Regions from separate parts of the Kitasatospora sp. NPDC049285 genome, predicted to be linked through region 2. Evidence: riboswitches for the same ligand, from Rfam matches in the RefSeq annotation. Region 2 holds a riboswitch; the other holds the start of a gene.
What was found. Region 2 has a riboswitch for cobalamin ahead of AB0K51_RS30365 (HoxN/HupN/NixA family nickel/cobalt transporter). Riboswitches for the same ligand answer to the same signal wherever they lie in the genome.
Positions count from the first base shown of each region.

Region 1: it holds a riboswitch for cobalamin, as region 2 does, so the genes downstream of both, AB0K51_RS03600 (ribonucleoside-diphosphate reductase subunit alpha) here and AB0K51_RS30365 (HoxN/HupN/NixA family nickel/cobalt transporter) in region 2, are expected to answer to the same signal.

Region 1 covers NZ_JBFAQR010000003.1:129,216-133,367, forward strand. Annotated here, with positions in the region: gene AB0K51_RS03585 (histidine phosphatase family protein) at 1-469, shown strand, start outside; gene AB0K51_RS03590 (helix-turn-helix domain-containing protein) at 528-1,499, opposite strand; gene AB0K51_RS03595 (GNAT family N-acetyltransferase) at 1,769-2,263, shown strand; cobalamin riboswitch at 2,356-2,483, shown strand; gene AB0K51_RS03600 (ribonucleoside-diphosphate reductase subunit alpha) at 2,654-4,152, shown strand, end outside.
Region 2 covers NZ_JBFAQR010000071.1:11,393-15,544, forward strand. Annotated here, with positions in the region: gene AB0K51_RS30350 (helix-turn-helix domain-containing protein) at 1-106, shown strand, start outside; gene AB0K51_RS30355 (DNA-formamidopyrimidine glycosylase family protein) at 226-1,032, shown strand; gene AB0K51_RS30360 (DUF6445 family protein) at 1,117-1,809, shown strand; cobalamin riboswitch at 1,923-2,121, shown strand; gene AB0K51_RS30365 (HoxN/HupN/NixA family nickel/cobalt transporter) at 2,152-3,261, shown strand; gene AB0K51_RS30370 (DMT family transporter) at 3,317-4,152, opposite strand, start outside.

The DNA.
Region 1 (4,152 bases), on a different contig from region 2:
CCTGCGCACCGCCGAGACCGCCAGAATCGCGCTCGCCCAGGCCTCCGGCATGGGCGCCGTCCCGGTCGGCCTGCCGGTGCGCTACGACGAGCGGCTGCGCGACCGCGAACTCGGGGTGCTGGAGATGCTCACCAAGGCCGCGATCGAGCGTGACCACCCCGCGGAGGCCGAGCGCCGCCGCCGGATGGGCGAGCTGTACTACCGCCCGCCGGGCGGCGAGTCCTGGCTGGACGTGGCGCTGCGGGTGCGCTCGCTGCTGCGCGACCTGGCCGAGGAGGAGGCCGGTCGGCCGGTGCTGGTGGTGGCGCACGACTGCACGGTGCTGATGATGCGCCACGTGCTGGACCGGCTCGGCGAGGAGCAGCTGCTGGCCCTCGACCCGGTCGCCAACTGCTCGACCAGCGTCTGGCGGGCCCGCGACGGGCGGCTGCGCCCGCAGTCCTGGAACCAGACCGGCCACCTGTCCTGACGCGCCGTCAGGGCCGCGGGAGGGCCCCGGGACGGCGTGCGGGCCGTCGGGGCGGGGCTCAGGCCGCCGGGCTCACGGCCGGCCGGGGGTGGCCGAAGGCCCGCCGGTAGGCCTGCGGGGTGGTGCCGAGCCGGCGGCCGAAGTGGTGGCGCAGGGTGGCGGCGTTGCCGAAGCCGCAGCGCGCGGCGACGGCGTCCACGCTCTCGTCGGTGGACTCCAGCAGCCGCTGGGCGAACAGCACCCGCTGCCCGATCAGCCAGCGGTGCGGGGTGGTGCCGGTCTCCTGCTGGAAGCGGCGGGCGAAGGTGCGCGGCGACATGTGGGCGAGCTGGGCGAGCCGCTCGACGCTGGTCTCCTCCTCCAGGTGGCGGCGCATCCACTCCAGCACCCCGCCGAGGGAGTCGCCCTCGCCCTCCGGCAGCGGGCGGTTGATGAACTGGGCCTGCCCGCCGTCCCGGTGCGGGGCGACCACCATCCGGCGGGCGATGCCGCGGGCCACCTCGGCGCCCTGCACCTTGCGCACCAGGTGCAGGCAGGCGTCGATGCCGGCCGCGGTGCCCGCCGAGGTGATCACGGGGTCGTCGTCGACGTACAGCACGTCCGGTTCGACGGTGGTCAGCGGGAAGCGCTCGGCCATCAGGTCCGCATACCGCCAGTGGGTGGTGGAGCGCCGGCCGTCGAGCAGGCCGGCCGCGCCGAGCAGGAAGCTGCCGGAGCAGATCGACAGCAGGTGCGCGCCGCGGGCCAGCGCGGCGCGCAGCGCCTCGCACAGCTCCTCGGGGTAGTGGTCGCGGATGCCGGTGGCGGTGGCGATCACCAGGTCGGCCTCGGCGATCCGCTCGGGGCCGTGCGGCACGTCGATGCTGAACCCGGCGTGCGTGCGCATCGGGCCGGGGCGGTCGCCGACCAGCGCGAAGTCGTAGACCGGCAGGCCCTCCTCGCTCCGGTCCAGGCCGAACACCTCGCAGGCCACGCCCAGTTCGAAGGGGTGGACCTCCTCCAGCACGATCACCGCGACGTTGCTCAGCATGGGTCCAGGATGGCAGTGGCAGGATTTCGAGGCAAGCAGGCTTTCCTGCCACTCGTACGCGGTGCGCCCGGAGCGGAGAGTGGACCCATGACCACCGCGCTCGCCCTGCTGGGCCTCCTCGGCAGTTTCGGACTCCTCGGCGTCCTGGTCGGCCGCGACCTGGACCGGACCACCAGGCACGGCCGGGACAACCGCCACCGCCCCACCGGCTATCCCGTCGACCCGGACCTCGCCGACCCGCGCCGGATCCGCTCCGGCACACTGTCCGAATGCAGCCCCCGATCATCCGCCGCGCCCTCGCCGAGGACCTCGAAGGCGCCGGCGCGGTCAGCGTCGAGGCCTTCGTCGGCGACGGCCACACCCGCTCCGATTCCCCGTACGTCCACCTGCTGAGGGACGCCGCGCGCCGCGACCGGGAGGCCGAACTCCTGGTCGCGGTCGACGCGTCGGGGCAGGTCCTCGGCTGTGTGACCTTCGCCGCCGGCGGCACCGAGTGGGCGGACATCGCCGAGCCGCACGAGGGCGAGATCCGGATGCTGGCGGTCGGCGCGGCGGCCCGCGGCCGCGGCGTCGGCCGGGCCCTGGTGGCCGCCGCGATGGAGCGCAGCCGGGAGCTGGGCCTGGCCGGAATGGCGTTCTCCACCCGGCCCGCGATGACCGCCGCGCACCGGATCTACGAGGCGCTGGGCTTCGTCCGCACCCCCGCCCGGGACTGGCAGCCGATGCCCGGCCTTCAGCTGATGGTCTACACGATCCGGTTCTGACGGGCGCTTCGCATCCGTCCTGTTGTCTACGCGCGGACGGGCCGACACGACACGCGCTACTACATCTGGTGCTTCCAGCTCCAGCCGCCACTACATGTATGCTCACTCTCGCTGTCAACGCAGGGGAACCCGGTGCGAGTCCGGGACTGCCCCGCAACGGTGAGCGGGCTGCAGCGACGCCCGCGCAGTCCGAGGACCTGCCGACGGTGTGCGACACGGCATCCCCGCAGACGCCATGCAGCACTGCTTTGCCGTCCGGTCTCGCGGGCGGGCCGGGGGTGGGTCTTTCGCGCGCCGTTACGCGTTTTCGGCGTGCCGTCCTCCCCTGCCGCACGCGCGGATCCGGACAACCGTGCCACGTCCGACCGCCGCCACAGGAGAGAGTGCGCCTTGACCGTCGCCGCCTCAGTCACCCTGCCGTCCCAGGGTTCCGCCGACACCTTCACCGATCCCGGTGCGGCGCTGCTTCGGCTGCTCACCGACCGCAGCACCGATCTCCCCCAGGTGGACCCCGGCCACGTCGCCGCCGCCGCACTGCGCGGCCGCCATGCCGGCTCGGACTTCGCCGAGCTGCGCGGGCTGGCCGTGGAGGCCGCCGCGTCGATGATCGCCGAGGACCCCCAGTACTCGAAGCTGGCCGCCCGCCTGCTCGCCCTGGAGATCCGTGACGAGGCCCGCACCCAGGGCGTCACCGCGTTCTCCGACTCGGTCGCCGTCGGCCACGCCGAGGGCCTGATCGGCGACGCCACCGCCGCCTACGTCGCCGAGCACGCCGCGCTCTTCGACGCGCTGATCGACCCTCAGGGCGACGACCGCTTCGAGTACTTCGGCCTGCGCACCGTCCAGTCCCGCTACCTGCTGCGCCACCCGATCACCCGCAAGGTGGTCGAGACCCCGCAGCACTTCCTGCTCCGCGTGGCGGCGGGCCTCGCGGTCGGCACCGACGAGCGCTCGGTGCACGAGGTGGCCGAGCTGTACCGGCTGATGAGCCGGCTGGAGTACCTGACGTCCTCCCCGACGCTGTTCAACTCCGGCACCCGGCACCCGCAGATGTCCTCCTGCTACCTGCTGGACTCGCCGCTGGACAACCTGGACTCGATCTACAACCGCTACGCGCAGATCGCCCGGCTGTCCAAGCACGCCGGCGGCATCGGCCTGTCCTACTCCCGGATCCGCTCCCGCGGCTCGCTGATCCGCGGCACCAACGGGCAGTCCAACGGCATCGTGCCGTTCCTGCGCACCCTGGACTCCTCCGTGGCGGCGGTCAACCAGGGCGGCCGGCGCAAGGGCGCGGCCTGCGTCTACCTGGAGACCTGGCACGCCGACATCGAGGAGTTCCTGGAGCTGCGCGACAACACCGGCGAGGAGGCGCGGCGCACCCACAACCTGAACCTGGCGCACTGGATCCCGGACGAGTTCATGCGCCGGGTGAACGCCAACCAGGACTGGTCGCTGTTCTCCCCCGCCGACGTGCCCGAGCTGGTCGACCTGTGGGGCGCCGACTTCGACGAGGCGTACCGCAAGGCCGAGCTGGCCGGCAAGGCCGTGCGCACCATCCCCGCGCAGACCCTGTACGCCCGGATGATGCGCACCCTGGCGCAGACCGGCAACGGCTGGATGACCTTCAAGGACGCCTCCAACCGGGCCGCCAACCAGACCGCGCTGCCGGGCCGCGTGGTGCACTCCTCGAACCTGTGCACCGAGATCCTGGAGGTCACCGACGACTCCGAGACCGCGGTCTGCAACCTCGGCTCGGTCAACCTGGGCGCGCACGTCGCCCCGGGCGCCTCGGTCGACGACCTCACGAGCGCGATGGACTGGGAGCGCCTGGACGCCACCGTCCGCACCGCGGTGACCTTCCTCGACCGCGTGATCGACATCAACTTCTA
Region 2 (4,152 bases):
GCTGCGCACCGCCCTCGCCGAGTGGACCGCCACCGACGACACGGACTTCTCCGCCCTCGCCCGCCGCGCCCTCGCCACCCTCCACGCCGCCGCCGCCGACCTCTGACCGGCCCGCCACCCGGAGCGCGGGTCCAGGAGCCCGGAGCCAGTCGCCCCGGCCGGCCTGTCCGACCCGGCTGGGATGATGGAGTCCTTCAGCCACCCCGATCCAAGGAGTTGACGCCGGTGCCGGAGGGGCACGTCATCCATCGCCTGGCCAGGCAGAACGCCGCGCTGTTCGCCGGCCGACCGGTCGCGGTGTCCAGCCCGCAGGGCCGCTTCGCGGAGGGCGCCGCACTACTGGACGGCCGAGTGCTGGACGAGGCGGAGGCGCACGGGAAGCACCTGTTCCTGGGCTTCGGGGAGTCCTGGCTGCACGTGCACCTGGGCCTGTACGGCGGGTTCACCTTCGGCGGCGGGCCGGCCCCCGTCCCGGTGGGGCAGGTCCGGCTGCGGATCCAGGGCGAGGAGCACTACGCCGACCTGCGCGCCCCCAACACCTGCGAGCTGCTCACCCCGGCCGAGAAGCTGGCGCTGCACCGCCGCCTGGGCCCCGACCCGCTGCGCCCGGACCAGGCCGGCGACGACGCCTGGCGGCGGATCTCGCGCAGCGGCACGACGGTGGCCGCGCTGCTGATGGACCAGAAGGTGCTGGCGGGCGTCGGCAACGTCTACCGCGCCGAGGTGCTGTTCCGGCTCGGCATCAGCCCGCACCGTCCGGGCCGCTCGCTCAGCCGGGCGGAGTGGGAGGCGATCTGGTCGGACCTGGTGGAGCTGATGCACGCGGGTGCCGCCGCGGGCCGGATCGACACCGTCCGCCCGGAGCACACCCCGGAGGCGATGGGCCGCCCGCCGCGGGTGGACGACCACGGCGGCGAGGTGTACGTCTACCGCCGCACCGACCAGCCCTGCCTGGTCTGCGGCACCCCGGTGCGCACGGAGGAACTGGCCGCCCGCAACCTGTTCTGGTGCCCGAGCTGCCAGCGACCCTGACGTGCCGTCGGATCGCCAAGCCTTGACGCAAGGTTGACCGCTTCTTGGGTGAGGGCGCGGGGCGGCGCTCCTATTGTCGGGGCCATGCCTGCTCAACCCTTCCAGGCCCCGCGCCCGACCCCGGCGCTGCCCGTCCTGCCCTACCGCAAGCCCACCAAGGGCCGCGACTACTGGGTACTGGACGACGTGCTGCCCGATCCGGACGCGGTGCGCGCCCGGCACCTGGCGCGCACCGACTGGGAGGAGGGCTACCCGCACAAGCCCGAGGCCTGGCCGGGGCTGCGGGCGATGCCCGGGCTGGAGCCCGAGGAGCTGGCACACGTCGAGAAGCTGGTCCGGGAGACCATCGGGGTGCCGCGGATCTGGGCGCTGGGCGAGGCCGAGGGCGGCACCTTCAACCACAACTGCGTGCAGGTGGTGGGCGCGGGGGAGTGCGAGCCGCGGCCGCACACCGACTCCCGCTCGCTCTGCCGCTACGCCGCGGTGCTGTACCTCAACCCGGGCGTCCCGAAGCGGTGCGGCACCAGCTTCTACCGGCAGAGCCTGCCCGGCGGCCGGCTCGGCGGGAACACCGTGGTCGCCCCGCACAACAACCTGGTGGACGCCCTCGGCACCCGCTTCGTCCCGCCGGACTCCTTCACCGAGGACCTGGCCGTCCCGCACCGCTACAACCGGCTGCTGCTCTACACCGCCAACCTGATGCACACGGCGAGCGAGTACCACGGCGCGACGCTCGACGAGAAGCGGATGACCTGCGTCTTCTTCTGGATGGCCTGACGCTCCGTCACCCCGGCCCGGTGACGCGCCGTCACCGGACCCGCCCGGGCGTGATCTTCGCCACCTGCGGACCCGCACGCCCGTGCGGCCTTGCCGCTGCGGGCGCGTCGGTCCTACGGTGGTCGGGCCGTGGTGTTCGGGAAGCCGGTGCACTGTGCCTCGCCACAGGAGTCCGGAGCGGCCCTCGCCACTGTGATCGGGGAGTCGTCGGCTCCCACCTCGTGCCACTGGCCCCGTCGCGGCCGGGAAGGCCGGGCGCCGGCGCGCAACACCCCGTCAGCCAGGAGACCGGCCACGGCATCTCACGAAGTGATCCACGAGGTGCTGGAGCGTGATCCGCGGATGACCGCGTCCGAACTGACCCTGCCCGAGAACAGTCCGGGCGCCGCGTTGCCGAGCTTCCGCTGGCGGCGCGAGGACACCCTGCGCACGGCGGGGCTGATGGCCGTGATCCTGGCGCTGCACGTGGTGGCCTTCGGCACCCTGTTCTTCCTGGTGGCGCCGCACCGGTACCAGGTCGGCACCCAGGTGTTCGGCGTGGGCCTGGGCGTCACCGCGTACACCCTGGGCATGCGGCACGCCTTCGACGCCGACCACATCGCGGTGATCGACAACACCACCCGCAAGCTGATGGCGGACGGCCGCCGCCCGGTCTCGGTGGGCTTCTGGTTCGCCCTCGGCCACTCCTCGATGGTGGTGCTCATGGCCGGCCTGGTCGCCGGGGGAGCGGCGCTGGCGGGCACGCTGATGGACGACGAGTCGACGACCCATCAGGTGCTGGGCACCATCGGCACCACCGCTTCGGGCGCCTTCCTGTACCTGATCGCCGCGCTCAACCTGGTCGCCCTGCTGGGCATCCTGCGGGTGTTCCGGGCGATGCGGGCCGGCCAGTTCGACGAGGCCGAGCTGGAGAGGCACCTGACGTCGCGCGGCCTGCTGGCCCGGGTGCTGAACCGCGCCACCCGCTCGATCTCCCGTCCGGGCCAGATGTTCCCGGTCGGCATGGTGCTGGGCCTGGGCTTCGACACCGCCACCGAGGTCACCCTGATGGTGATGGCCGGCTCGGGCGCGGCGGCCGGGCTGCCCTGGTACGCGGTGGTCTGCCTGCCGCTGCTGTTCGCCGCCGGGATGAGCCTGTTCGACACCCTGGACGGCACGTTCATGAACTTCGCCTACCAGTGGGCGTTCTCCAACCCGGTCCGCAAGGTGTACTACAACCTGACCATCACGGGCCTGTCGATCGCGGTGGCCTTCCTGATCGGCACCATCGAGCTGGTCGCCGTGCTGCACGACAAGCTGTCGCTCACCGACCCGGTCACCGGGTGGATCGCCGGGCTGAGCCTGGACAACGTGGGCTTCGTGATCGTCGGCCTGTTCGTGGTGGTCTGGGCGGCCGCGATCGGCTACTGGCAGGTCGCCAAGCGCACCCGCGCCTTCGCGAACGCGGGCTGACCGGGCGGGGAGTTGACCGGGCGGGGTGCCTGGCCGGGCAGCGGCTGACGCGGTGTCAGCCCGCCGCCAGGATCAGCGAGCCGGCCACCGCCAGCCCCGCGCCGACCACCTGCACCCGCAGCAGCCGCTCCTTCAGCAGCCCGCGCGCCATCAGCGCCGTCACCACCGGGTAGAGCGAGGCCAGCACGGCCGCGACCGCCACCGAGCCCAGGTGTGAGGCGGCGGCGTACAGCCCGTTCGCGGCCACGTCGGCCACCCCGACCGCGGTCAGCGCGGGCAGCGACCGCCCGGCGGTGCGCAGTTCGAGCGGCTGCCGGCGGGCCGCCGCGGCGAGCATCCCGGCGCCCACCACGGCGTTGGTCACCCGCTGCACCAGCAGGGCGAGCAGCAGCCCGCCGCCGCTGCTGGCGTGCGCGATCAGCGCCAGCACCGCGCCGAAGGTGAGCGCCGCGCCGAGGGTCAGCACCAGCACCTGACGGCTGACCGCGGCCCCGCCGCGCTGCGGACCGCCGGCCAGCGCCACCCCGGCGACCGCGACCAGGATGCCCAGCACCTGGGTCAGGCCCGGCCGCTCGCCGACCGCCAGCCCCACCCCGATCGGCACCGCCACCCCGACCGTGGCCAGCGGCGACACCACGCCCATCGGGCCGAGCGCCAGCGCCCGGTAGAAGGCCAGCAGCGCGACCGGCCCGATCAGGCCGGCCGCCACCGCGTACCAGAGCCCGGGCCCCGCGTCCGCGAAGCCGCCGGTGGCCACCACCGCCACCAGCAGCACGGCGGCGGCCGCGGCCTGCGAGAGCACCACCACCGTCAGCGCGGGCAGCCGCCGGGTGATCGCGCCGCCGCCGTAGTCGGCGACTCCCCAGAGCAGGCTGGCGAGCAGGGCGAGCG